DNA from 4 places in the Comamonas sp. 23 genome. Region 4 is predicted to be linked to each of the others. Evidence: predicted binding sites of a transcription regulator. Region 4 holds the regulator's gene; each other region holds the start of a gene.

Region 1 (7,058 bases), 930 kb from region 4:
GGCAAATTTGCAGTCCGGTCTGACCAGGGCTTGTGCGATGCGCCGGACATGCTGTTTTGGTGCCTGTGATGGCCCGGTGCTGGCCCAAAGCGCAGTGCGCACTAGCGCAAAATTGTGTCAGCCCCGGGCGGCTGTGCCAAAAATCCTGCACCGCTCGGGTATTTATCGACAACTTTTGCGCAGGCCTCCGACAGGCATTGACTGCCTTGGCTGACAGACCTGGTGCACGGAGACGACTGCCCAACATGGCTGGTTAGCTATACAAATAATAGCTATATGCATTCCGGCGGCCGACAAACCCCGGAAGCGCATTGGGGCTCCTGCAGGCGCTGCCCCCCATGGCGCAGTGCAGCATGGTAAATTCGCGGACTGCCAGGCCTTCTGCCTTGTTTGCGAATTCTTTGTTCTGCGCGCTCGGCCGCCGGGTTTTTTCCCATTTTGTTTTACTGAGAGACATCATGAAAATTCATGAATACCAAGGCAAGGAAATCTTGCGTCAGTTCGGCGTGCCCGTTCCGCGCGGTATCCCCGCCTTCACTGTGCAAGAAGCAGTGGAAGCAGCACAGAAGCTGGGCGGCCCCGTGTGGGTGGTGAAGGCCCAGATTCACGCAGGTGGCCGCGGTAAGGGCGGTGGCGTGAAGGTTGCCAAGACCATCGACGACGTGAAGGCGCTGTCCGAGCAAATCCTCGGCATGCAGCTGGTGACCCACCAGACCGGCCCTGAAGGCCAGAAGGTGCGTCGCCTGTACATCGAAGACGGTGCCGACATCCAGCAGGAATACTACCTGTCTGCCGTGACCGACCGTGGCACGCAGAAGGTGGCCTTCATCGCTTCGAGCGAAGGCGGCATGGACATCGAGGAAGTGGCGCACAGCACTCCTGAGAAGATCATCACCGTGCTGGTCGACCCCATTGCCGGCTTCACGCAAGCCAATGGTGAAGAGCTGGCCAAGGGCATCGGCATGCCTGCTGATTCGGTGGCCCAGTTCATCGACATCTGCCAAAAGCTGTACAAGTGCTACATGGACACGGACGCATCGCTGGTTGAAATCAACCCGCTCAACCGTGACTCCAAGGGCAACGTGATTGCACTGGACTCCAAGTTCAACTTCGACCCCAACGCGCTGTTCCGTCACCCAGAACTGGTGGCCCTGCGCGATCTGGACGAAGAGGATCCTGCTGAAGTGGAAGCTTCGAAGTTCGACCTGGCCTACATCAGCCTGGACGGCAACATCGGCTGCCTGGTGAACGGCGCTGGCCTGGCCATGGCCACGATGGACACCATCAAGCTGTTTGGCGGCGAGCCTGCCAACTTCCTGGACGTGGGCGGCGGTGCCACCCCCGAGAAGGTCACCGAAGCCTTCAAGATCATGCTCAAGAACCCCAAGGTCAAGGGTATTCTGGTCAACATCTTCGGCGGCATCATGAAGTGCGACACCATCGCGACCGGCGTGATCACCGCTTGCAAGGCGGTGAACCTGAGCGTGCCACTGGTGGTGCGCATGAAGGGTACCAACGAAGAGCTGGGCAAGAAGATGCTGGCCGAATCGGGCCTGCCCATCATCTCGGCCGACACCATGGCCGAAGCCGCCACCAAGATCGTTGCCGCAGTGAAGTAAGCCCTGGAGAACACACATGTCTATCTATATCAATAAAGACACCAAAGTCATTACCCAAGGCATCACGGGCAAGACCGGCCAGTTCCACACTGAAAAGTGCCAGGAATACGCGAACGGCAAGAACTGCTTCGTCGCTGGCGTGAACCCCAAGAAGGCTGGCGAAAAGATTTTCGACATCCCTATCTACGGTTCGGTCAAGGACGCTGCCAAGGACACCGGTGCTACCGTGTCCGTGATCTATGTGCCACCCGCTGGCGCTGCTGCTGCCATCTGGGAAGCGGTGGAAGCCGACCTGGACCTGGCCATCTGCATCACCGAAGGCATCCCCGTGCGCGACATGCTGGAAGTGCGCAACAAGATGAAGGCCAAGGAAGCGGCTGGCGGCAAGAAGACCTTGCTGCTGGGCCCTAACTGCCCAGGCCTGATCACCCCCGGTGAAATCAAGATCGGCATCATGCCCGGTCACATCCACAAGCCAGGCCGCATCGGCGTGGTGAGCCGTTCGGGCACGCTGACCTATGAAGCCGTGGCACAGCTGACCGAGCTGGGCATTGGCCAGTCTTCGGCTGTCGGTATCGGTGGTGACCCCATCAATGGTCTCAAGCACATCGACGTGATGAAGGCGTTCAACGACGACCCGAACACCGACGCTGTGATTATGATCGGCGAAATCGGCGGTCCAGACGAAGCGGAAGCCGCTCTCTGGTGCAAGGCCAACATGAAGAAGCCTGTGGTGGGCTTCATCGCTGGTGTGACCGCCCCTCCCGGCAAGCGCATGGGCCACGCTGGCGCGCTGATCTCCGGCGGCGCCGACACGGCAGATGCCAAGCTGGCCATCATGGAAGAGTGCGGTTTCACCATCACCCGCAACCCATCCGAAATGGGCCGCCTGCTGCAAGGCCTGCTGAAGTAAGCAAAATTACGCATGCCAGGGGCTGCGTGCCCCGCTAAACTGCGTACTCCATAAAAAGAAGACGCCAGATCGTTCAGGTCTGGCGTCTTTATTCATAACTACGGAGCGCAACATGGATTACGTCAATCATCCCGACTTCTGGATCGGGCTGGTCAAGATCATCTGGATCAACATCATTCTCTCGGGCGACAACGCCGTTGTCATCGCGCTCGCAGCGCGCTCCCTGCCCCCTGAACAACAAAGAAAAGCCATCATGTTTGGCTCCGGCGCCGCCGTGGTGCTGCGTATTCTGCTGACCGTAGTTGCGGCCAAGCTGCTGGAGCTGTCCTTCCTGCAGATCGTTGGCGGCTGCCTGCTGCTGTGGATTGGCCTGCAACTGCTGACCAGCCACGACGAAGAAGAGGGCGCGGGCAAGGGCACCGGCACAATGATGGCGGCCATTCGCACCATCCTGATCGCCGACCTGGTGATGAGCCTGGACAACGTGATTGCCGTGGCGGCAGCTGCCGGCGGAAATATGCTGCTGCTGATCCTGGGCTTAGCGATTTCGATCCCGCTGGTGATCTTCGGCTCCACCTTGATGATCAAGCTGATGGAGCGCTTCCCGGTCATCGTGATTCTGGGCGCCGGCCTGATCGGCTGGGTCGGTGGTGAGACCATCATGAACGACAAGCTGCTGCACGGCTTTGTCGAGGCTAACCCTGCGCTGCACTACCTGGCAGCTGCCGCTGGCGCCGCGCTGGTGGTGGGCCTGGGTCTGTGGCTGCAAAAGCGCAATACCGCGCCCGCACACTGAGCGGCTGATCCCCTCACCCCAACACAAAGCGCCTTCGGGCGCTTTTTGCATTTCTACGCCGGGCTGCAGCGATTGTGCATCGTCAAGGGGAAAGAGCGCCTGCAGCAGCCAACGCATTGATCAGCATCAGCTTCTGAGAGGAATCAAGGGTAAACCCGTAACCAAAATCCGGTAGCACCCAACACATCGTGATCCTTTGTCAACCGCGTATCGAAAAAGTCATTTGTATAGCTTATGTGCATATAATCGTGACGAGGTTTATCAATATGCCAAGACTCATAGTTTCATTAGATGGGGTGGTGATCCAGGACTACATGCTGACGGAGTCCAGGGCCACCCTGGGGCGCCGTTCTACCAACGACATCGTGCTGACCGACATGGCGGTCAGCGGCGAGCATGTGGCGTTCACCTATGAGAAGAAGATTGGCATCGTCGTCGTCGAAGACCTGGGCAGCACCAACGGCACCAAGGTCAACGGCTTGAAGGTACGCCGCCAGGTGCTGCAAAGCGGCGACCTGCTGGACATCGGCAAATGCCGTATCCGCTTTTTGATGAACTCGCTCGTGCCCGAAAGCCACTACCTGCATGCCAGCGAAGCCGGCAGCCTGACCGCCAAGCCCGCCCATGCCGACCATGGCGAAGACAGCCCCACGGTCCCCGCCGATTTCCCCCCTGCCGAAGAGCAGCCCTACACCCCCAGCCCCTACCTGCGCGCCGTCAGCGGCGCCAGCGAAGACATCATCCTGTCCAAGGTTGTCACAACGGTGGGCCGCCCTGGGATTGCCGTCGCTGCGCTGACCAAACGTGGCAAGGGCTATATCGCCACCAAGGTCGATGGCTCGGCCGATGTGGTGCTCAATGGCCAGGCGCTCAATGGCGTGGGGCTGTCGATGCACAAGGGGGATCGGATTGAGCTGGCGGGGATGGCTTATGAGTTTTGGGCCTAAGACTCTGAACCTTGGGCTTGTATAGCCAGGGCCTCAACAGACGCAGCGGCACCTTCGGGTGCCGTTTCTGTTTCTGCTGCCCATGCGCATAGCTTGCACAGTCGTTCAGTAGGTGACAAAAATGGCAGAAATCTTGGGCCGCTGACATTTATGAAAGTCTTGCACAATAAGTTAACAAAGCGCCGCATTTTTGTCAGTCGAAGCCGCGAGATAAGTAGACGCTAAAAGTTGGCACAGCAATTGCAATAAGTGATGCACGCCAAGTCGTTCGACGAGGCTACCTAATCACTGGTTACATAGAGAGGATTCAACATGCTGCGTACTATGCAAAAGGGTTTCACCCTGATCGAACTGATGATCGTTGTGGCGATTATCGGTATTTTGGCTGCGGTGGCACTGCCTGCTTATCAGGACTATACGATTCGTGCCAAGGTCGCAGAAGGTTTGACATTGTCTGGTGCACTGAAGACTGCTATTTCGGAGACGCACCAAAGCAAAGGTCCTTCTGATATGAGCTGTACTAATGCAGCTACCTGCGATGCTATTGGCGCATCCGTGATGGATGCTACGGCTTTGGCTGGTAATGCAAATGTAACTTCTGTTACAAGCGATGAGACTGGCATCATTACGATTGCTTACAAGCCTGCAGTGGTTCCTGCTGCCCAAAATACTTTGTTGATCACGCCAGTAAATGCTGCAGGTACCACTGCTGTTGACTTGCAAACCGCAGCTACGGCAGGAACGCAAATTAATTGGAAGTGCGGTTTGAACGGCACCGGTGCTGATGGCGGCACACTGCTCGCTAAGTATCGTCCTGCATCTTGCCGTTAATGCGAATGCCATATGGGAAAATTTAGCTAGTTTGCCTGGTTGGATTAGTTCCAAAAAAGGGGAGTCGATAGGCTCCCCTTTTTTCTGGAGTTTAATTGTGATAAAAATCATAAATAGTGGCTTCACCTTGGTAGAACTGATGATTGTTGTTGCAATCATCGGCATATTAGCTGCGGTTGCACTACCAGCTTATCAAAATTACACGGTTCGTGCCAAAGTGTCTGACGGTCTGGTGCTTGCGCAATCACTTAAAACGGCCCTTACTGAAGCATATGCAACAACAGGGCCGCGTGATATGACTTGTATCAATGCTGCCACTTGTGAGGCATTGGGGGCTACTCCCATGAACCTCACATCAGTAGCATTGGCTGGAAATGCGAATGTGATCGATATTGTCAGCAATGCACCGGGTGTTATTACAGTGGCTTATAAGCCAAGTGTTGTTCCTGCTGGTGTGAATATTATTCTAATAGAGCCAGTAGACAATAGCAGTCCTCCCAATGTCATTGACCTTCAGGCTTGGGTATTCGGTTCCGTTTTTTCTTGGAGATGTTCTGCTGGGACATTGGCGGCACAGTTTCGGCCTGCAAGCTGCCGTTGATTTTCGTATTCTGTAATTTATGCTTTGGCAAAGTGATTGTGTGATTTCGTTTTCGGAACGTATTCGTTTTGCTATGCGCTATGCATTGCGCCATTTAGGTATTTCGGTTGTTGTCGGGTTTGTTTTTGCTTTTTTTGTATTTTGGTTAATTTATCCTGCGCCATATAGATCAATGCTTGGCGTAGAGTCCATATTTTTTATTATTCTTCTTGTCGATGTGGCTTGTGGCCCACTCCTAACTTTAATTCTGGTAAGTCCAGCAAAGACACCACGTGAGCGTTGGCTAGACTTTGGCCTTGTCGGCCTGATTCAGATAGCAGCCTTATGCTATGGCATGAGTAGTTTGTGGATGGCACGTCCCGTTGCGCTGATCTTTGAGGTTGACAGGCTTGTAGTTGTTACGGCAAATGAAATTGATACAGCGGAATTAGCTGTGGCACCGGCAAAGATGAATAAGCTGCCACTTTGGGGGGTAATGAAGGGTGGAACGAGAAGTCCTAAGGACTCCGATGAACTCTTTGCAAGTTTGAATAATGAAATCGCGGGTATCTCTCCCGCAATGCGTCCGAGTTGGTGGGTCGCATGGGATCAGCAGATGACGGAAATTCTCGCGCGTGCGAAACCTCTGAGTGAGTTAATCAGTAGACGGCCGGAGCAAGTCGAATTGTTGCTGAACGTAGTAAAAACCTCTGGGTTGGCCGTGAATCAATTATTCTATCTTCCATTGACATCTAGTAAACAAAAAGATTGGGTTGTATTGTTCGATATAAGCCTGAGATTTGTTGGGTATGCACCAGTGGATGGTTTTAATTGACGCAAATAATCAAGGCTTTTGGATTTTTAATCTTTGTGTAGCAGTTTCATGGTTTCTCGGTCGAACTTGCAGTTAATGAAATAGATCAGTTTTTTCATTTTTGAACACGAACTATTAAGTTGTTCTCTCGCCGTTGGCAATAAAACATCCGGATTTTCCGCCATGCTTCTCCAGTAAACTAATCCGCTCCATCACCATCCGCTTGTCCACCGCCTTGCACATGTCATAAACAGTCAGCAGTGCGACCTGCACAGCGGTCAAGGCCTCCATCTCCACACCAGTAGGCCCAACGGTTTCAGTTCGCACTTCGCAGCGCACAGCATTCTTTTCAGGTAACAATTCAAACTCCACCGCCACTTTGGTCAGCGCAATCGGGTGGCACAGCGGTACCAGCTCACTGGTCTTCTTCGCCGCCATGATGCCGGCGATGCGCGCAATCCCCAGCACATCCCCTTTTTTGGCGGTGCCAGCGGCAATGATGTCCAAGGTGGCCGGCTGCATGGTGATAAAACCCTCCGCGATCGCGATGCGGTGGGT
Region 2 (7,058 bases), 2.4 Mb from region 4:
TGGCCAACCAGATTGCCGACGTCTTGCGCAAGACGCAGGTGAAGGTCACCTTCTTTGCCGCCAATGAACGCACCAAGGAGGGTGACGGCAGCCTGGGCGACCACTGGGCGCCTTGGTGGCGTGCGCGCGCCGCAGAAGGCCATGCCTTTGCCTCGCACACCTGGGACCACACCTACTGGCGTGGCGATATCAAAGGGCCTGCAGGCGCTGCACCCCGCTTCAAGGTGCAGCCCTCGCAAGGGCCGCAGGCGGGGCAGCGTTTTGAGTGGAGCGCTGCGCAGTATTGCGCGCAGATCCAGCAATCCGAAGACCGCCTGGCCCAGATCACTGGTGTCAAGCCTTTGCCACTGTTCCGGGCTCCCGGTGGCAAGACCTCGCCCAGCCTGATTGCGGCGGCCAGGCGCTGCGGCTATGCCCATGTGGGCTGGTCGCCAGCGGGCTTTCTCGGCGATGAACTGCCCAGCGACAAGTACCCCAACCAGCAGTTGCTGGACAAGGCGCTGCGCGACATCCGCCCCGGCGATATCTTGCTGGCCCACCTGGGCATCTGGGACCGCAAGGACCCCTGGGCGCCTGCCGTGCTGCAGCCCTTGATTGAAGGCCTGCAGGCCAAGGGATTTTGCTTTGCCACCCTGCGCGAACATCCCCAGTACCAAGAATGGATTCGTCAGCATGGTGGCTGAGAGCGCTTTCCGTAGCGCACATTGGCCGCTGCAAGGCTTGTGGTCTGGTTTGAATTGATGGTTTGCCATGGAATTTCTCAGCACGCTTTTTGACAACGCACAGCAGTGGCTCTTTGAGCAGTTGCTGCAGCCTCTGCTGTTCAACCTGGGCCTGGCCAGCTATCTGGAAGATGGCTACACGGCAGCGGGCTGGTTCCTCGTGGGTTGCCTGCAGATTCTCATCATGGTGCTGGTGATTGCGCCCTTGCAGCGCTGGCGGCCGGTCGAGGCTGTGACCGACCGGCATGCGATCCGGGTGGACATGCTCTACACCTTTATCCATCGCCTGGGCCTGTTTCGCCTGGCCTTGTTCTTTACCATCGATCCGCTGTGGGACATGGTGGTGGGCGCGCTGCGCGTGCGCGGCTTTGAGACCTGGCACCTCGATGCGCTCTGGCCTGGTGTGACCGACCTGGGCTGGGTGAGCCTGCTGATCTACCTGGTGGTGTTCGACTTTGTGGCCTACTGGATCCACCGCGGCCAGCACCAGTTTGTCTGGTGGTGGCGGCTGCATGCCTTGCACCATTCGCAGCAGCAGATGACGATGTGGAGCGACAACCGCAACCACCTGCTCGATGACCTGGTGCATGACAGCATTCTGGTGTTCGTGGCCGTGTTGATCGGTGTCGCGCCCAGCCAGTTTGTGGCGATTGTCGCGATCACCCAGCTGAGTGAAAGCCTGCAGCACGCGAATCTGCGCCTGTGGTTTGGCCGCCTGGGCGAGCGCCTGTGGATCAGCCCGCGTTTTCACCGCCGCCACCATGCGATTGGCATCGGCCATGAATCGCCCGCTGCCAGCGCAGCGCCCAACACGGCGGTAAAGGCCGGCGAGGCTGCGCCACGCACCCGCTTGGGGGGCTGCAATTTCGGTGTGCTGCTGCCATGGTGGGATATGCTTTTTGGCACCGCCAACTTTGAGCTGCGCTATGACCCTACCGGTATCCGTGACCAGGTGCAGCCCAACCGGCAAGGGCAGTTGCGCGATTACGGACGCGGCTTTTGGAGCCAGCAATGGCGCGGGCTGCTGCGCCTTTTGGGCCGCGCCTGAGTGCTGCGCAACCGGCTGATGCCGAACCACTGAGCGGCTGGTTGGCCTGACCACCCCGCTCAGATACACAAGGAGTTCACCCCATGCCCCTCGCGTCTGCGGGCTCCCGCCTGATGTTTGATGCCTTCTGGCGTGCCGCTGCCTATTGTTTCCGTCCCCGGGTCATGCTGCTGTCCGTGCTGCCACTGGTGGTGATGCTGGTGGCCTTGGGTGGCTGGAGCTATTTCTACTGGTCGGGTGCTGTGGCGACGATGCAGCATTGGGTGGAGACCATTGGCTGGCTGCGCACGGTGTTCAGCTGGTTTGGCAGCAGTGGTACGGAAGGCTTTGCGGCCGGCATCGCACCCTTTGTGGTGCTGATCTTGATCACGCCCATAGCGGCGGTGGTCGCGCTGCTGGTGATTGCGCTTTTGATGACACCAGCCCTGGTCAACATGGTGACCGAGCAGCGCTTTGCCCAGCTGGAAAAGAAAAAAGGCATGGGCCTGGTCACCAGCGTGCTCTGGGCTTTGAGCACCTCGGCGGTGGCCATTGTGGCCTTTGTCGTTACCATGCCGCTGTGGCTGATCCCGCCTTTGGTGCTGATCGTGCCGCCTGTCATCTGGGGCTGGCTGACCTACCGCGTGATGAGTGTCGATGCACTGGCAGAGCATGCCAGCAAGGCTGAGCGCGACACGCTGCTGCAGCGTTACCGCTGGCCGCTCTTGCTGATGGGCATCATCTCGGGCTACATCGGCATTGCGCCCAGCGTCGTCTGGGCCTCGGGCATGGTGTTCACCATTGGCTTTGTGGTGCTCGTACCCATTGCGGTGTGGATCTATGCGATCACGTTTGCTTTTTCCTCGCTGTGGTTCATCCACTTTTGCCTGGCCGCGCTCCAGCAGCTGCGGATCGAGAATGGTGAGCCTGGCGCGCAGCTGCCCGGGACGGAGCCGGTGGTGGCCGATCCTGCCGACGGTGCGCTGCTGCCCGATTCGGCGGCGCCCAGATAAGCGGCGAAGACGCGCTGCGGGGTGCGATGCCGATGGCTTGGTACCGTGGCTATGTTGTCAACGCACCAATAAAGTGCACAAATAACCAATTTGGTGCGCGTCTGTGATGCTGGCAAAATTGATATAGATTTGCACCATTTTGGTGCTGATGCGGCATCGGCTGCCATGGCCTGCACAGATCTGGACCGTAGGCTGCAAAATCCTCAGCGCCCCCCGGGGCCGCAGGCCAAAAGCGCGTTACAGTCTGGCTTTGGGCAAAGTCCGGGTGCGTTCGCGTTCTGGCAGGCCCGCATCTTCTGGTTGGCATGGGCATGTCATAAAACTGGCACGTAAACTGCTTTAGTCTTGGCACAGCCCTTTTTATTCACGATTTTCTTTGGAGCATTAGATGGCCAAGAGCGTTGCAGATGTGATGAGCATGTTGGACGAGAACGAGGTCAAGTTCGTTGATCTGCGTTTCACCGACACCCGTGGCAAGGAACAGCACGTCACGGTGCCTATCTCGCACTTTGACGAAGACAAGTTCACTTCGGGCCACGCGTTTGATGGCTCCTCCATCGCTGGCTGGAAGGGTATCGAAGCATCCGACATGCTGCTGATGCCCGATCCCAACACCGCCAACATCGATCCGTTCTTTGACGAAACCACGATGTTCCTGCAGTGCGACGTGATTGAGCCCGGTGACGGCAAGGCCTATGACCGCGATCCACGCTCGGTTGCCAAGCGAGCAGAAGCCTACCTGAAGGCATCGGGCCTGGGCGATACCGCCTACTTCGGTCCAGAGCCAGAATTCTTCATCTTCGACGGCGTGCGTTGGAGCACCGAACCCAACAACCCGTTCTTCGACATCGAAGAGTACGAAGCACCCTGGAACAGCGGCGCCAAGTTCGACAACGGCAACCGTGGCCACCGTCCACGCGTCAAGGGCGGTTACTTCCCTGTGCCTCCTGTTGACAGCACCCAGGACATGCGCGCTGAAATGTCGCTGCTGCTCGAATCGCTGGGCATCCCGGTTGAAGTGTTCCACCACGAAGTGGCGGGCGCTGGCCAGAATGAACTGGGCACCCGTTTCTCGACCCTGGTCGAGCGTGCCGACTGGACCCAGGTGCAAAAGTACGTGATCTGGAACGTGGCAGACACCTACGGCAAGACGGCGACCTTCATGCCCAAGCCTTACTCGGGCGACAACGGCTCGGGCATGCACGTGCACCAGTCCGTGTGGAAAGACGGCAAGAACCTGTTCGCCGGTGACGGCTATGCTGGTCTGTCCGATTTCGCGCTGTACTACATCGGCGGCATCATCAAGCACGCTCGCGCGCTGAACGCCATCACCAACCCTGGCACCAACAGCTACAAGCGCCTGGTTCCTGGTTTCGAGGCGCCCGTGAAGCTGGCTTACTCGGCCAAGAACCGCTCGGCATCGATCCGTATTCCTTACGTGAGCAACCCCAAGGGCCGCCGCGTGGAAGCACGTTTCCCCGATCCCCTGATGAACCCCTACCTGGGCTTTGCAGCGCTGTTGATGGCCGGTCTGGACGGCGTGGAAAACAAGATCCATCCGGGTGAAGCCGCCACCAAGGATCTGTACCATCTGCCACCCGAGGAAGACAAGCTGGTGCCTACCGTGTGCCACAGCCTGGACCAGGCTCTGGAGGCACTGGATGCCGACCGCGCGTTCCTGACCAAGGGCGGTGTGTTCAGCGACAGCATGCTGGACGCCTACATCGAGCTGAAGATGGGCGAAGTGACCCGCTTCCGCCAAGCCGTGCACCCCGTCGAATACGACATGTACTACTCGCTGTAAGCCCCTGCTGGCCAGGTCCTCGTGACCTGGCCCTTTGGGCAAAACGGCCTGCCGACCTGCAAAGGTGGCAGGCCGTTTTTTTATGGATGTTCTCGGGGCAGGGGGCATGGCCGGACAGCGGCGAATCTGTAACAGCAGGAACTGTTCGGCATGATCGGCCTCCTTTGTAGCTACACTGCGGGTTGCAGAGAGGGGCCATCGTGCAAAGCCGCTAACGGGCTGTCACGGACATACGGGCAAAGTGGAGTGAACGGGCGAAACGGGGTTATGCATACAAAGTTGTTGTTTTTGATGGTGGCAGTGGCATGTGCGCAAGGCGCGGTGGCGCAGGATCGCATTTATCGCTGTGGCAATGAATACACCAACGATGTGGCCAAGGCGCGGCAAAAGGGCTGCGCCGTGGTCGAAGGCGCCAATGTCACCATCGTGCAAGGCACGCGCCCGCACACACCCGCTGCCAGCCCGGCACCCGCACCCAATGCCCCCGCAGCTGCCCCGCGCCCCGCGCGTGCGCCCGCCGCTGCGTCACCCGCGCCACGCTCCACCACGGCCGAAGGCCGCGCCCGCGATTCCGACGCGCGCCTCATCCTGGAGACCGAGCTGAAAAAAGCCCAGGACAAAAAGCTCGCTTTGGCGCGTGAGTACAACAACGGCGAGCCCGAGAAAAACGCGCTGGAGATGCGCAACCCCGCCTTCTACACCAAGCGCGTGGCCGATCTGAAGCAAGAAATCACGCGCAACGACAGCGATATCGCTGGCATCCAGCGTGAGCTCCAACGCCTGCCGGCCCCATAATCAAAGCTTCAACCTTTTGGGGCATATCCCATGTCTGACCTCCGTGCCATGGATCGCGAATGGCAGGCGCTGGAACACATCGCCACCTTGGTCGCCGTGATACGGCTCGATGGCGCCGCTGTGCGGGTCAATGCAGCGCTGGAGAATGCGCTGGGCGTCTCGCGCAAAAGCATTCTGGGCCACTACTTTGGTGGATTTTTCCAGGACGATGAACTGATCCACAAGGCCCTGGTCGATGCGCGGGCGCAGCGCTTTTCGTCGCTGCGCTTTGAGGCGCAATTGCGGCGCAGCCTGCAAGACGCCTTTCCCGTGCATGCCAACCTCTCCTGGTGGGAAGAGGAGGAGAGCATTCTGGTGGAGCTGTGGCCGCTGGAGCAACAGGTGCGGCAGGACCGCGAGGAGCGTGTGCGCGAGCAGGCGCTTGCCAACAAGGAGCTGATCCGCAACCTCGCCCATGAGATCAAGAACCCGCTGGGTGGCATACGGGGCGCGGCCCAGCTGCTGGAGCTGGAGCTGCCCGATGCTCAGCTCAAGGAATACACCGACGTCATCATTCACGAGGCCGACCGCTTGCAGGCGCTGGTCGACCGCTTGCTCGCGCCGCACCGCCACCCGCACACGGTGGGGGATGTGAATATCCACGAGGTCTGCGAGCGCGTCTGCCAGCTGGTGCTGCTCGAGTACCCGCAGGGCCTGCGCATCGAGCGCGATTACGACACCTCGCTGCCCGAGATCCGCGGCGATCGCGAGCAGCTCATTCAAGCCTTGCTGAACATCGTGCAAAATGCTGCGCAGGTGCTGGTGCCGCAAATGGCCCAGGACCAGGCGCGCATTACTTTGCGCACCCGCATTGCCCGGCAGCTGACCTTGGGCCGCAAGCGGCACAAGTTGGCACTGGAATTGCATGTCATCGACAACGGTCCTGGCATCGAGCCGGACATCAAGGAGCGGATCTTCTACCCCTTGGTGACCGGACGTGATGGTGGCACGGGCCTGGGTTTGCCGCTGGCGCAGACCTTTGTGCAGCGGCATGAAGGCCTGATTGAATGCGAGAGCGAGCCCGGGCGCACGGATTTCCGCATCATGCTGCCGTTGACAGACTAGGGGGCAGTTGGCTTCCCTTGCTGCAGGACCACGGTATGTAGAACTGTAAGGGTAGGGTGATAGCGACAATGAAACCAATCTGGATAGTGGATGATGACCCGTCGATCCGATTTGTACTGGAGAAGGCACTCGCCCGCGAGCAGCTGCCCACGCGCAGCTTTGTGCATCCCAAGGAAGTACTCGAAGCCTTTGACAATGTGAGCGACCAGGCACTGGCGCCGTCAGTGCTGGTCAGCGACATCCGCATGCCGGGTGGCAATGGCCTGCAGTTGCTCGAACAGGTGCATGAGGACCATCCGCAGCTGCCGGTCATCATCATGACCGCCTACTCGGACCTGGACAGCGCCGTCTCGGCCTTCCAGCGCGGGGCCTTTGAATACCTGCCCAAACCGTTTGACCTGCCCAAGGCCGTGGAGCTGATCAAGCGCGCCGTGCAGCAAAGCGAAAGCCAGGCGCCTGAGCTGTCCCAGTCGGGCGGCAATGGCGAGATGCTGGGCCAGGCCCCGGCGATGCAGGATGTGTTCCGCGCCATCGGCCGCCTGTCGCAAAGCAATGTCACGGTGATGGTGACGGGCGAGTCTGGCTCGGGCAAG
Region 3 (7,058 bases), 2.0 Mb from region 4:
TCAAGGTCGCATCAATTGCCTGGCCGCCGCTGGTACACACCAGGGCGCGAATGCGCGGCACGTACGGTGCGAGCTGGGCCATAAAGTCCGGTGCACTGTGCAAGACCAAAGGCAGGAAGCTGTCAGGCAAGCTGGCACTGAGGTCCTGGGCCAGCCAGGGGCCGAGAATGGGCAATGGGATGGGTGTAGCGTGCAGGGTCATGGGGCGTGCGCAATTAAATGGATCAATGAACCTGCGATTGAAACCATTCAATGGCAGGCCTGCTAGTGCGTCTATCAGTGGCTGAACATGGCGAGCTTGCGGTGCTCCAGGCGCGCCAGCCAGCGCGTCAGCGGCCACAATAAGGCCAGGTAGAGCAGTGCGGCCAGCACCACGGGCGAGGGGTTGTAGACCAGCGACTGCACATCGCGGGCGTTGCGCAGCAATTCCGGAATCCCGACCACGCTGGCAATCGCGGTGAGCTTGACCACCTCAATACAGTTGCCCAGCAAGTCGGCCTGCACATGGCGCGTGGCCTGCGGCAAGATCACCCAGCGCAGTGCTTGCAAACGGCTCAGACCGGTGGAGCGGGCCGCTTCCATCTGACCTTTGGGAATGGCCTCGATGCCGGCGCGAAACACCTCGGCAAAGTAGCTGGAGTTGTTCAGCGTAAAGGCCAGCATCACGGCAATCAGCTTGGGCACATCGCCGATGACAAAAGGCAGGCCAAAGTAGAGAAAAATCAGCAAGACCAGCGGCGGAAAGGCGCGAAAGAAATCAATATAGGCAATGATGCTCCAGCGCAGGCTGCGGCGGCTCGATTGCGTCTGGCCCAGGGCCAGCAGCAAGCCTGCAGCTGCACCCAGCGGAATCACCAGCACCGAGAGCCAGATCGTGGTCCAAAAACCTTGCAGCAAATACGGCAGCGCTTGCTGGAAGACCTCGAGGTTGAAGAAGTTTTGTAAGAAAATTTCCATGGCTTGGCACTTACGCGGTGGTTTTGGTTTTGTGCTCCAGCCACCGCGAGAAAATCACGATCGGCAAGAACACCAACAGGTAGAGAAATGCCCCAATCGTCAGCGGCGTGGGGTTGCCCGCCACCGCCGATGCGGCCTGCGCATTGCTCAGAATTTCCCCCAGGGCAACGATCGAGCCCAGTGCGGTGTTCTTGGTCGTCGAGATCACACGGTTGGTCAGCGGCGGTACCGCGCGGCGCAGCGCCTGGGGCAAGACCACCCAGCGCATCGCCTGCCACCACGACAGGCCGGTGGAGCGCGCCGCCTCGGTCTGGCCTTTGGCCAGCGAGGCCATCGCCGACCAGATGCTTTCTTGCGCATAAGCGGCCAGCACCATCGACAGGCTCACCCAGGTCGCGGCAAAGGCCGATAACTCCAGCCCCAGGGTCGCCAGGCCAAAATACAGCAGGATGAGCACCACCAGCGGTGGCAGCGAGCGCATCACGTCCGAGAAGATCACAGTGGCTGCCGTCAGCCAGCGCAGCTGCAATGCGCGGCCAATTGCCATGGCCAGACCCAGCGCCAGACCGGTGATGACGACCGCTATGCCGACCCCGATGGTGACCAGCATGCCACGCGCGATGTCGGCCCAGTATTCCTGCGCGATGGCAAGGTTGAAAAAGGTAAATAAAAAACCGCCGCTGGACTCGCTCATAGGCTGCCACCTGCGCCAATGAATGCCTGCAATGCAGCGCCTTTGACTCCATTCGTGCCATGCATGTAGCGGCCCACAAAGCTGCGGGTGCGCTCTTGCTGGGGGTTCTCAAAAATCTCAGCCGGGGTACCCGCTTCGGCGACCACGCCGCCATCCATGAAGATCACGCGGTCAGCCGCTGCGTGGGCAAACGCCATTTCATGGGTCACGACCAGCATGGTCATGCCTTCATCGCGCAGCGCGCGCATCACCTGCAGCACCTCGTCAACCAGCTCCGGATCCAGCGCGCTGGTGGGCTCGTCAAACAGCATCACCTGGGGCTTGAGCGCAATGCCGCGCGCAATGCCCACGCGCTGCTGCTGCCCGCCCGATAGCTGGCTGGGAAACGCGCTCGCCTTGTGGGCCAGACCCACTTTGGCCAGCGCCTCCTGGGCAATGGTCTCGGCCTCGGCTTTGCTTTTTTTCTGCACCTGGCGCAGTGCCAGGGTGATGTTTCCCAGCACGTTCAGGTGGGGATACAGGTTGAAGTGCTGGAACACCATGCCGACGTTTTGGCGCACCTGGTTGACATCGACATCGGACCGCATGATGTCCTGGCCGTTGATGACCACCTGGCCGTCGCTGGGCTCTTCCAGCCGGTTGCAGCAGCGCAGCATCGTGCTTTTGCCAGAGCCAGAAGGTCCGATGACGCACACCAGCTCTGCCGGGTACACACGCAAGTTCACACCACGCAAGACGTCCAGCGAGCCGTAGGATTTGCGCAGTTCAACAAGTTCAAGAATGGGGGCACTCATAGGTTCTCAGCACTTCAGGGTTATCACAGCCATCGCGTGCTTACGAGCACTTCGGCTTAACGGGGGTGGCGTCGTAGTTCTCGGTGCCTGGCACGCCGTGGCCTGGGCTGACGGTGCGCTCCACGCTGTTGGTCTCGGGCGAGTAGCCATACCATTTTTCTGCGAGCTTGGCGATCGTGCCATCGGCCTTCATGCACTTGAGCACGTTGCTGACCTGGTCACGGCCGGCCTTGTCGTCGAGGCGGAAGGGAATCGCCCAGACCAGCCCGGTCTTGATGGTGTAGCCCGCCTGCAGCGCAGGCGATTGTTTGACGGCCCAGCCCGCCACCGTGCTGCCGGTCAGGTTGTAGTCGGCACGCTTGGTCAAGACGGCCTGAATCGCATCGGCGTTGGAGCCGTAGACGAAGTACTTGAAGCCGTACTTGTCGGCGTTCTCTTTGGCCCAGGCGTCGTAGTTCGAGCCCTTGTTGACCGCAACAACCTTGCCTTTCAGCGCCTCCAGCGACTCCAGCGCGGCTGCGTTTTTTCGGCCCATGAAGGTGTAGTTCGTCTCGGTGTAGCCCTCGGTAAACAGCATGGCTTTGGCGCGCTCAGGCGTGACCGTCACAGGCGCGAGCAGAAACTCGTATTTGCCGCTGTTAAGACCCGGCACCAGGCCCGAGAATTCGGTTGCATCAATGCTGAGCTTGCGGCCCAGGCGCTTTGCGATTTCTTCGCCCATGTCGACGTTAAAGCCTTGCAGGCCGCCGCCGATCTTGACCATGGCCTGCGGGGCAAAGGTGGGATCCAAGGCGGTTTTCAAAGGCGCAGCAGTTTGTGCGTGGGCGGCGCTGGTCAAAGCCAGTGCCAGTGTCAGCCAGGAGACGCGAGTGAGGGGATGGGCAAGGTTGTTCATGGGCGGAGTTGGTTCATTCATGGATGAAAAGCCATCACTGGCTGGGCCTGAAAGCTTGGGAGCTTGAGAAAATTATTGGGCGCATTGGCCAAGCTGTCGCCTGCCGTTTTATCGGTATGCCTTAACCTGTTGTTAAGGGCCCGCCAAAGCCAGGCTGGGCCTGGCTTTGACACGCAAAAGGCGACGTCATCTGGCACTCAATACTGCTGCCAGGCCTTGCCTTTGAGCCCCAGCCATTGCGAGGCATCAGAGGGCTTGGGCTGCTGGGCTGCTTGCAAAATCGGCTCGGGGCATTCGCAAGGCAAGAATTGGCCACGGCCACGCTCGGCCTGCAGCTGGGCGTTCTCGACCACGACCTCGCCACGGCTGATCACGGTGATGGGCCAGCCATTGACCACACGGCCCTCGTAAGGCGTGTAGCCGACCTGGTCGTGCAGGTCGCTCCAGCGCACGCTGCGCTGGGCTTGGGGGTCCCAAATCGCAATGTCGGCATCCAAGCCGACGGCAATATCGCCCTTGCGTTTTTGCAGGCCATACATGCATGCATGGTTGGTGGCAGTGAGACGCACAAATTCTTCGGGCGTGAGGCGGCCAGTCAGCAGGCCCTCGGAGAACAGCAGCGGCAAGCGCAGCTCCAGGCCGGGCACGCCATTGGCCATTTCCTTGAAGGTGGTGGCATCACCCTTAGGCAGCTTGCCGCTTTCATCGAACTTATAGGGCGCGTGGTCAGAGCTGTAGATGCCCAGGGTGCCATCCAGCAGGCCCTGCCAGACCTTGTCTTGCGCGGCCTTGTCGCGCACGGGTGGGCTGCAGCAGAACTTCGCCCCTTCCAAGCCCTTCTGGTCCATGTCTTCTGCGGTCAGGAACAGGTATTGCGGGCAGGTCTCGGCATGCACTTTGCTGCCCAGTTGCCGGGCACTGCGAATCACTTCAATAGCTTCGGGGCCTGAAATATGCACCAGCAAAATCGGCACATCGAGCAGATTGGCCAGCTGGATGGCGCGCGCGCTCGCTTCGATTTCTGCAATCGCATCGTGGGCCACGCCGTGGAATTTGGGTGCCGTGAGGCCCTTGTCCAGCAAGCGGCGCGCAATCCAGCGGATCACGTCGTGGTTCTCGGCATGCACCATGACCATCGCGCCTTCGCGGCCTGCGACTTCCAGCACATCCAGCATCTGGAAGTCGTCGATCTTGAGCTTGTCGTAGGTCATGTAGACCTTCAGCGAGGTGATGCCCTCTGCAATCGCGCGTGGCAAATCCTGCTCCAGCATTTGAGGGGTGATCTCGGACAGGATCAGGTGAAAGCCGTAGTCGATCACCGCTTTCTCGGCCGCCAGCTTGGCGTAGGCGGCGACCACCTCGGGCACTTGCTGGCCTTTGTGCTGCGCAGCAAACGGGATCACGCAGGTCGTGCCACCAAACGCGGCCGAGACCGTGGCGCTGTAGAAATCATCGGCGCACATCACGCCCGCGCTGGACGCTTGTTCAATATGGGCGTGGCTGTCGATGCCGCCTGGCATGACCCACAGGCCTTGTGCGTCAATGTCACGCCGCCCTGCTGGCAGGTTCTCGCCAATGGCAGCAATGGCGCCGCCCTGAATGCCGATATCGGCCACAAAGGTGTTTTGGGAGGTGCTGATACGGCCGTTGCGGATGGTCAAATCAAACATGGCATCGTTTCTTTCTCAAGCTAGGTTCAGACAGATGCCCGGGTGGTAAGCAGGCTTCATGCCAACTTGCACCGGATTGGTGCTCAGTGCAACGGCTTTGGTGCATGGAGCGGCCTTGGGGCAGCGTTTTGGGGAACCTGAATACATTCTTAGTGCGCGTAGATTTGCGCTTCTGAGCGGAAGCCTTTGACCTCAATTGGATTGCCAAAGGGATCGCGAAAGAACATGGTCCATTGCTCACCGGGCTCGCCCTCAAAGCGCACTTGGGGCGCGAGCACAAACTCCACGCCGGCGGCTTGCAGGCGGTCGGCCATCGCGCGCCAGTCGGGGTAGAGCAGGATGATGCCGAAGTGCGGCATTGGCACCATGTGCTGGCCGACCTTGCCGGTGTTGGCTGTGGCAAAGGGCTCGCCCAGGTGCAAGGAGATTTGGTGGCCGAAGAAATCAAAATCGACCCAGGTGTCGGTACTGCGGCCTTCGACGCAGCCGAGCACGCCGCCGTAAAAGGCGCGGGCCTGGTCCAGATCGCGGATATTGAAGGCAAAGTGGAAAGCGGAAGGTAAATTCATGGTGTATGGACTCTGGAAATAGCTGGACGGTGCGGGCGCTGGCGAATGCATGGAACGCAGAGCAGGCCCGCTCGGGACGTGGCAGATGGCATCAAGCCAGGGCCTGGCTGAGCAAAGGCAAGTCGACATTGGCCCCTGACAGCACAACCACTGCACTTTGGCCCTCTAGCGGCAACTTGCCTGCGAGCAAGGCTGCCAAAGCCACTGCGCCGCCGGGCTCGACCACCAAGCGCAGGTCTTCGATGGCAAAACGCATGGCAGCCAGTACCTCGGCGTCGCTGACGCTGACGGCCTGGCTCAGGCGCAGGCCATTGATCGCATAAGGCAGCTCGGCCGGTGTGACGGCCTGCAAGGCATCGCAAATCGAATCGGCCGATTGGGGATTGCTCTGGCGCGTGCCACTGGCCAGTGAGCGCACGGTGTCATCAAACGCAGCCGGTTCCACGGCGACGCAGCGGGTCTGCGGGCTCAAGGCGGCCAGGCTCAGATTGCAGCCCGCCATCATGCCGCCACCGCCACAGGGGGCGGCAAACAGACCGAGTTGCGCCAGGTCATCGGCAGGCAAGTCCTGCAAGGCTTCGAGCGCGACCGTGCCTTGGGCGGCCAGCACTTCGGGAAAGTCGCCCGGTGGGATCAGGGTTGCGTCGGTCTCGGCCAGCAACTGCATGCCGATCTCCTCACGGCTTTGCGTCATGCGGTCGTAGTGCACCACTTTGGCGCCCTGCTCCAGCGCCTTTTTGACCTTATTCTTGGGCGCATCAGCGGGCATCACAATCGTCGCCTGCACGCCCAGCGTGGCAGCGGCCCAGGCAATCGCCTGGCCGTGGTTGCCCGTGGAGTACGCGATCACGCCGTTCTGGCGCTGCGCTTGGCTGAGCGACAAGATCGCATTAAAGGCACCGCGCAGCTTGAAGGAACCGGTGATTTGCAGGCATTCGGGCTTGAGCCAGATGCGTGCACCCGTGCGTTCGCTCAGGCTGCGCGAAAACAGCAGTGGCGTGCGGCGTATATAGGGCGCAATGCGCTCGGCGGCCAACTCAACATCGGCAAACGTGGGCACGCGCATTACGCCAAACAGCTCATGCTGGATGCTGCTGGGCAGCTCGGCCAGGCTGGGCGCATTCATTAGTTCTGCTCCTGGGCGACGGCAGCGCCTTGGGGCTGCCAAACCGCAGGCGCTGTGCTGCCAGTTTGGTTGGTGAGCCGCTGGTAGGCTTCGAGGCGGCGGTGCTGCGCAAAGTTGAAGATGGTCGTGCGGCCCAACTCGCACATCGCGAGGTTGCAGTCGGCCACGACCAGCTCGTCGTCCCAGCTGGTAGCCATCGCCATGATCTCGCCTTGCGGGTTGACGATGATCGAGTGGCCCATCAGCTCAAAGCCGTCTTCATTGCCCGCCTTGGCCACGCCCACGCCAAACGTGGCGTTTTGGTAGCAACCGGCCTGGATCGATAATTGCGAGTGGAAGTTGCGCAGGTGGTG
Region 4 (7,058 bases):
AGAGCGCATGTGATTTTGCGAACAAAGGTAATAACTGCAATGCGACGACATCAACGTGGTGGAACCATCCTGGGCCTGATCCTGGGGCTGCTGGTGGGCGTGGGCGCGGCCTTGGCCGTGGCCGTGTACGTCACCAATGTGCCGGTGCCGTTTGTCAACAAAGGTGGCGTGCGCGGCGAGGCCAAGGACAAGGCCGAGGCGCAGCGCAACCAGAACTGGGACCCGAACTCGCCGCTCTATGGCAAGAACCCCGCGCGTGCGCCCGCGGCTGTGGCACCGGCCGCTCAGGGCGTGGTGGTGCCTGAGCCGCCGCGCACGGTGGCTGACAACGCCCCCGCGCCAGTGGAAAACAAGCCTGCCAAGCCCGAAGTGGTGCTGCCCGATACCACCAAGCCCGCTGACAAGCCGGCAGACAAGACCCAGGTCGCAAAGCTCGACCCCAAGGCCGGCCAGGGCGCCGATCCGCTGGGCGATCTGGCCAAGTCGCGCAGTGCCGATGGCACCGACGGCTTCCAGTACTTCGTGCAGGCCGGTGCTTTCCGCAGCCAGTCCGATGGCGATGCACAGCGCGCCAAGCTGGCGATGATGGGCTGGGAAGCGCGCGTGAGCGAGCGCGAAGTCAATGGCCGCACCGTATACCGGGTGCGCGTGGGCCCCTTCAACAAGCGCGATGATGCCGATGGCCTCAAAGGCAAGCTCGATGGCGCCGGCGTGGATGCGCAAATCGTCCGCGTGCAGCGTTGAACTTTTGGCGGTGCAGGGCACTCCTAACCGCAACTTGTCACTGGAGTTAACAAAACATGAAACGTCGTGAGTTTTCCACTTTGGCGGCTTCCGCTACTGCCGCCTCGGCGCTGAGCCTGCCTTTTGCCACCGGCGCCAACGCACAGGCCAAGTTCAAGGAAGGCAAGGACTACCTGAAGCTGGCCAAGCCCGTCACCCCCGATGCGCCCGCTGGCAAGGTCGAGGTGATCGAGTTCTTCTGGTACAGCTGCCCCCACTGCAATGCCTTCGAGCCGCAGTTTGAAGCCTGGGCCAAGACTGCCCCCAAGAACCTGCAGATCCGCCGCGTGCCCGTGGCCTTCAACAACACCTTTGTGCCCCAGCAAAAGATCTACTTTGCGCTGGAGTCGATGGGCCTGATCCCTGACGTACATGTCAAGGTTTTCCGTGCGATCCACGTCGAGCGCCAGCGCCTGAACAAGGACGACGAGATCTTCGCCTGGATGGACAAGAACGGCGTGGACCTGGCCAAGTTCAAGGAAGCCTACAACTCCTTCAGCGTCGCAGGCCAGGTGCGCAAGGCCACCCAGCTGCAAGAGTCGTACGGCGTCGAAGGCGTTCCATCGCTGGGCGTGGCGGGCAAGTACTACACCGACGGAACCCGTGCCGGCTCGATGAGCAACGTGCTGCAAGTGGTAGAGTTCCTGGCTGCACAAGGCTGAGCGGATTCCCCAACGCTTGAGACAGAGCCCGCGCACGCGGGCTTTTTTGTGCCAGAAACGGCCTAACGCTCCAGCATGGCTACAATGGGGCAGAGCAAGATTCATGCCTTATGAGACACCGTATTTTTAACTCTTTGTTGGTGGCAGTGGCCCTGGCCGTGCCGCTGCTGTCGCACGCCGAGCGTGCAGACCGCACCAAGCCCATGAACATCGAGGCGGACGATGGCCGCCACGATGAACTCAAGCAGACCAGTGTCTTCACGGGCAATGTGGTGGTGACCAAGGGCACCATCATCATCCGTGGCGCGCAGCTGACCGTGAGCCAGGACCGCGACGGCTTCCAGCACGGCGTGGTGACTGCTGCGCCGGGCAAGCTCGCATTCTTCCGCCAAAAGCGTGACTCGGCCCCAGGCGCGCCTGACGAGTTCGTCGAAGGCGAAGGCGAGGTCATCACCTATAACGGCCGCGATGACACCGTGCACTTTGAGCGCCGCGGCGAGTTGCGCCGTTACCGCGAGACCACGTTGACCGACCAGGTCAGTGGCCCGCTGATCGTCTACAACAATCTGAGCGATACCTTCACGGTCTCCGGCCAAAAGGGCGCCCAGGCGGCGGCCGATCCCAAGCCCGGTGCGCCCAAGAAGGACCGCGTCCGTGTGATCCTGACGCCCAAGGCCGATGGCAAGGCAGACGACAAGGCCAGCGCCCCGGCCAAGCCCGCTGCCGATGACAAGACGCCATTGCGCCCCAGCACCCAACTGAACGACGGAGCCAAGTGACCGTGGCAGAAAACTCGTCGACCATTTCCGTCAACGCCCGGGTCGCCAACAGCGACCACCGCAGCCAGCTGGAGGTCTTGCACCTGGAGAAATCCTATGGCAGCCGCAAGGTGGTCAAGGACGTGTCGCTGTCGGTGCGCAAGGGCGAAGTGGTGGGGTTGCTAGGCCCCAATGGCGCGGGCAAGACCACCTCGTTCTACATGATCGTGGGCCTGGTACGCAGCGATGGCGGGGATATCCGCATCGATGGGCAGTCGGTGGCCAATATGCCGATCCACCAGCGCTCGCAGCTGGGCCTGTCCTACCTGCCGCAGGAAGCCTCGATCTTTCGCAAGCTCAGCGTGCAGGACAATGTGCGCGCCGTGCTGGAGCTGCAAAAAGATGAGCATGGCAAGCCGCTCTCGCGCGCCGAGGTCGAGCGCCAGCTCACCGCGCTGCTGCAGGAGCTGCGGGTCGAGCACCTGCGCGAATCACCGTCAGTCGCGCTGTCCGGCGGCGAGCGCCGCCGGGTCGAGATCGCCCGTGCGCTGGCCACCCAGCCCCGTTTCATCCTGCTCGACGAGCCTTTCGCCGGCATCGACCCCATCGCCGTGATCGAGATCCAGCGCATTGTCGCCTTTCTCAAGGAGCGCGGCATTGGCGTGCTGATCACCGACCACAATGTGCGCGAAACCCTGGGTATCTGTGACCATGCCTGCATCATCAGCGATGGCAAGGTGCTGGCCGCCGGGACGCCGCAAGAGATTGTGGAGAACGCAGAGGTCCGGAGGGTGTATCTGGGTGAACATTTCCGTATGTGACACCGCACGCCTTGGCGGGCGTGCCAGCCAAGATGCCGTCCCGCGCTGCGGGGCCGGCAGGGCTGATCCGTTGCCAGCTGCCCCAGCCCGTGTGGAGGCGCAGCCATGATGCCGTCGCTGTCGCTGCGCGTATCGCAGAACCTGACCCTGACCCCCCAGCTGCAGCAGTCGATTCGCCTGCTGCAGCTGTCCACGCAGGAGCTGACACAGGAAGTCGAGCAGATGCTCGACGAAAACCCGTTTCTGGAGCGCGAGGGCGATGAGGCCCCCGAGGCTGAAGCCGGTAAAGAAGCCGCTGAATCTGCCGAAGCTGCAGACGCTGCAGACGCAGCCGACAAGGTTGCCGATACTGCTGCCAGCACCGACACCAACAACAGTAGCGATTTCGAGCCCGAAACCTCCGACCAGCCGCTGGATTTTGGCGCGGGCAAGGAAACCGGCGTCGATGCCGAGGCCGCTGCCGGCGATTCGGCATCGGACTGGGAAGAGTGGGGCGGCGATCTGCCCGCCCGCTCCAGCGCTGGCGATGACGACGACGAGACGCCGATGTCCGACCGGCGCAGCGAGCACCTGAGCCTGCAGGATGTGCTGCACCGCCAGGCCTTGTCGCTGCGCCTGTGCCAGGAAGACCGGGCCGCGCTCTACTTTCTGATTGAATCACTGAACGACGACGGCTACCTCGAAGAAACGCTGGCCGAGCTCGCGCAAAGCTTTGGCGATGCCTCGGACCCCGAGCGCTACGAGGCCCTGCTGCACCACCTGACCGTGGCGCTGCGCTTGCTGCAAAGCCTGGAGCCGATTGGCGTGGGCGCGCGCAACCTGTCCGAATGCATGCAGCTGCAGATCAAGGCCCAGCAGCGCCTGTTGGATGAAGAGGGCTCGGACACGCCCGAGGCCGATGCGCTGGCGCTGGAGACCGCTTTGCTGGTCTGCCAGGAATCGCTGGAGCTGCTGGCGCGCCGTGATGTGCGCAAGCTGGTGCAACTGACCGGATGCAGTGATGCCGCGGTGCGCAGCGCGCTGGCGCTGATCGCCAAGCTCGAGCCCCGCCCCGGCCGGCCCTATGCCGATGTGGACCGCAACACCATCATCCCCGATGTCATCGTGCGACCCAGCAATGAGCGCGGCCTGCCGGTGCCCGGTTTCAGCGTGCAGCTCAATGCCGAGGTGATGCCGCGCCTGCGCGTGCAGGATGTCTACGCCAATGCCTTGCGCAGCCACAAGGGCAGCGAGGGCCATGGCGCGCTGCAGCAGCGGCTGCAGGAGGCGCGCTGGTTCATCAAGAACATCCAGCAGCGCTTTGACACCATCTTGCGCGTCTCGCAGGCCATCGTCGAGCGCCAGCGCAATTTCTTTGTCCATGGCGAGCTGGCGATGCGCCCCATGGTGCTGCGCGAGATTGCCGATGAGCTGGGCCTGCACGAGTCCACCATCAGCCGCGTGACCACGGCCAAGTACATGGCCACGCCGCAGGGCACGTTCGAGCTCAAGTACTTCTTTGGCTCGGGCCTGGGCACCGAGACCGGCGGCAGTGCGTCGAGCACGGCGGTCAAGGCGCTGATCAAGCAGCTGCTGGACGAGGAAAGCGCGAAAAAGCCGCTGTCGGATGCAAAAATCGCCGATCTGCTGCAGGCCCAGGGCATTGAATGCGCGCGCCGCACGGTGGCCAAGTACCGCGAGGCGATGCGCATCCCGCCGGCCAGCCTGCGCAAGGCGCTGTAAGCGCAAGCAGCCAGGGCCCATAAAAAAACCGCAGTTGCGTTAGGCACTGCGGTTTTGCTTTGAGACGGAGCCGCTTTACTTTGGCCACAGCCACCAGATGAACAAGGCCAGCACGGCCAGCATCAGGCCAAACTTGGTGAGCTTGTAGGCCGTCTTGTTCCAGGCCTTGAAGCGGCGGCGGTACTGGCCCATGTAGAACGAGATCTTGAAGATGCGGCTGATGAAGCCGCGCGGATCGCCTTCGTTGTTGGGCGAGCTGGCGGCAGCGACCACATGCGTGCCCAGCCAGCGGTTGAGCCACTGCGCAAAGCCATTGGTCATCGGGCGCTCGACATCGCAGAACAGCACGATGCGGTTGCCTTCGGAGCGGTTCTCGGCCCAGTGCATGAAGGTCTCGTCAAAGATCACGCCTTCGCCCTCGCGCCAGCTGTAGGGCGTGCCATCGACCTCGATCATGCAGCGGTCATCATTGGGCGCCAGCACAGCGAGGTGGTAGCGCAGCGAGCCCGCATAGGGGTCGCGGTGCAGGTTGAGCTTGGCGCCGGGCGGCAGCTCGGCAAACATGGCCGCCTTGATGCCGGGGATGGACTGCACCAGCGCCGTGGTCTTGGGGCACAGCTCCATCGCAGACGGGTGGGCCTGGCCGTACCACTTCAAGTAGAAGCGCTTCCAGCCGGTCTTGAAGAACGAGTTGAAGCCCGCGTCGTCGTTGTTGGCTGCGGCCTTGATCTGCATGGCCTGGTGCAGACCGATGGCCTCTTCGCGGATCTCGCGCCAGTGGGCCTGCAGCGGGGCCAGGTCGGGGAAGGTGCTGGTGGGCAGGTAGGGCGTGCGCGGTACCTTGCTGAACATCAGCATGAACACATTGAATGGCGCCGTGAACGTGGAGTGGTCAAACAGCTGGCGCAGCAGCTTGTGCCGCACCTTGCCACGCAGGTGCATGTAGAGGCCGCAGCCAAAGAAAAGCAGCACCAGGGCCAGAACGATGATTTTTGCCATAGACAGCGATTTTAGCGACTGTGCTGTGGCGGCTGTCTGCGCAAGCGCAAACTGGCGCGCTGCAAGGGCTGCGGGGCGGTGGGATGGCCTGCTGGCAGCAGGCCTATTGCGGTTTGGTCAATGGCAAGCCAGGTGCGCTTACCTGGGCTGGGCGGCAAAGGCGGTCTTGAGGCGCTGCAGCATCTCGCGGTTGAGCTGGCGCTGCTGGCCGCTCCAGTGCGTCATCGCCTTGTTCAGCTCGGCCTGCAGTGCGTTGGCGGTCTGCCAGTCGCCCTGGCCAGCAGCCCAGATCGCGTACTCGGCCATCACATCGAAGCTGCCCGAGTGCTGGCGCGCAAAATCAAAGCTCTTGCGCGCCATCGCCTGGTCGCCCAGCTGGGCGTAGGCCTTGGCCACCAGCAGGCCCACGGCCTCGGCGCGAAAGTGCACATCCGCCTGGGCAATCACGCGCAGCTGCTGCAGCGCCTGCTGCGGATGGCCGGCCTGGTAGGCCGCTTGCGCAGCGCCCCAGCGGATATCGAGGTCGTTGGCAAACGGACCCTTCATGCTGGCCTCGAAGTGGCCAAAGGCCTGCTCGGCCTGGCCATTGGCCAGCAGGGCCTGGGCCAGGCGGATCTGGTTCTGCGCGGTGGGGCTGTAGTCGTAGGCGGCCTGGGCTTCGCGCACCTCGCGGGTCGGGTCCAGCGCCTTGACGGCGTTGCTCGCCAGGCTGCGGGCATGGCGCTGCAGGCGCGAATTGGGCAGGTAGATGGCAAAGAAATACACCACGCTGCCCAGGAAAGGGAAGGCCAGCAGCACAAACAGCCAGTAGTTGTTCTGGCCGCTGCGCACGGCGTGGACCGCAAAAAACAGCGCAATGATGACGTGTACGCCAGCTCCGAGGTAGGGCATCCGCATTCTCTCTGAGTGATGGAGGGGAAGGGCGGCTGCACCGAGGGCTGCGGCCCGCTCTGGGGCCAGACTATAGCAGCCAGCCACCCGTTACCGCTGCGCTATAGGAGCCGGGCTGGCGAATGCCACTGGCACAGTCCACATTCCCGTGCGCTTGGCAGACAATGGGGCAAGCGCGTATGCTTGCCCCCCTGCTTATGAACCAACTGCATTTGTTTTTGCCCTGCGCCGCCGGCGTCGAGGGCCTTTTGGCGGACGAAGTCCATGCCATCACCGGCGCCAGCGGCCAGGACCTCCTGGTGGCGCGCGGCGGCGTCATGCTGCGCGGCATGTGGCGCGATGCGCTGCTGCTGAACCTGCACAGCCGCCTGGCCCAGCGCGTGCTGGTCGAGCTCTCGCACAGCATGTACCGCAACGAGAAC

Evidence for each region. Region 4 encodes sigma-54, which starts transcription at its own class of promoters, with help from an activator protein. Its sites were predicted from a motif close to TGGCANGNAANCTGCTTT; they were not measured.
Region 1: a site for sigma-54 is predicted at 4,505-4,522, ahead of ACPEE1_RS21925 (pilin). Genes of this name have one in related genera too.
Region 2: a site for sigma-54 is predicted at 3,086-3,103, ahead of glnA (type I glutamate--ammonia ligase). Genes of this name have one in related genera too.
Region 3: a site for sigma-54 is predicted at 5,057-5,074, ahead of hydA (dihydropyrimidinase). Genes of this name have one in related genera too.

What each region holds. Positions count from the first base shown of each region.
Region 1 is NZ_CP187127.1:4,860,438-4,867,495, reverse strand. It holds gene sucC (ADP-forming succinate--CoA ligase subunit beta) at 459-1,619, shown strand; gene sucD (succinate--CoA ligase subunit alpha) at 1,636-2,532, shown strand; gene ACPEE1_RS21935 (TerC family protein) at 2,645-3,328, shown strand; gene ACPEE1_RS21930 (FHA domain-containing protein) at 3,595-4,275, shown strand; gene ACPEE1_RS21925 (pilin) at 4,588-5,106, shown strand; gene ACPEE1_RS21920 (pilin) at 5,204-5,707, shown strand; gene ACPEE1_RS21915 (hypothetical protein) at 5,748-6,521, shown strand; gene moaC (cyclic pyranopterin monophosphate synthase MoaC) at 6,636-7,058, opposite strand, start outside.
Region 2 is NZ_CP187127.1:3,253,663-3,260,720, reverse strand. It holds gene ACPEE1_RS14800 (polysaccharide deacetylase family protein) at 1-683, shown strand, start outside; gene ACPEE1_RS14795 (sterol desaturase family protein) at 751-1,770, shown strand; gene ACPEE1_RS14790 (EI24 domain-containing protein) at 1,854-2,762, shown strand; gene glnA (type I glutamate--ammonia ligase) at 3,151-4,566, shown strand; gene ACPEE1_RS14780 (hypothetical protein) at 4,834-5,361, shown strand; gene glnL (nitrogen regulation protein NR(II)) at 5,392-6,465, shown strand; gene ntrC (nitrogen regulation protein NR(I)) at 6,534-7,058, shown strand, end outside.
Region 3 is NZ_CP187127.1:2,800,222-2,807,279, forward strand. It holds gene ACPEE1_RS12560 (2-hydroxyacid dehydrogenase) at 1-202, opposite strand, end outside; gene ACPEE1_RS12565 (amino acid ABC transporter permease) at 277-957, opposite strand; gene ACPEE1_RS12570 (amino acid ABC transporter permease) at 968-1,651, opposite strand; gene ACPEE1_RS12575 (amino acid ABC transporter ATP-binding protein) at 1,648-2,445, opposite strand; gene ACPEE1_RS12580 (transporter substrate-binding domain-containing protein) at 2,486-3,340, opposite strand; gene hydA (dihydropyrimidinase) at 3,538-5,010, opposite strand; gene ACPEE1_RS12590 (VOC family protein) at 5,160-5,579, opposite strand; gene ACPEE1_RS12595 (threonine ammonia-lyase) at 5,671-6,705, opposite strand; gene ACPEE1_RS12600 (N-carbamoyl-D-amino-acid hydrolase) at 6,705-7,058, opposite strand, start outside.
Region 4 is NZ_CP187127.1:812,942-819,999, forward strand. It holds gene argS (arginine--tRNA ligase) at 1-13, shown strand, start outside; gene ACPEE1_RS03600 (SPOR domain-containing protein) at 40-744, shown strand; gene ACPEE1_RS03605 (thiol:disulfide interchange protein DsbA/DsbL) at 801-1,445, shown strand; gene lptA (lipopolysaccharide transport periplasmic protein LptA) at 1,556-2,224, shown strand; gene lptB (LPS export ABC transporter ATP-binding protein) at 2,248-3,024, shown strand; gene rpoN (RNA polymerase factor sigma-54) at 3,130-4,746, shown strand; gene ACPEE1_RS03625 (aspartyl/asparaginyl beta-hydroxylase domain-containing protein) at 4,822-5,736, opposite strand; gene ACPEE1_RS03630 (hypothetical protein) at 5,884-6,636, opposite strand; gene ACPEE1_RS03635 (THUMP domain-containing class I SAM-dependent RNA methyltransferase) at 6,834-7,058, shown strand, end outside.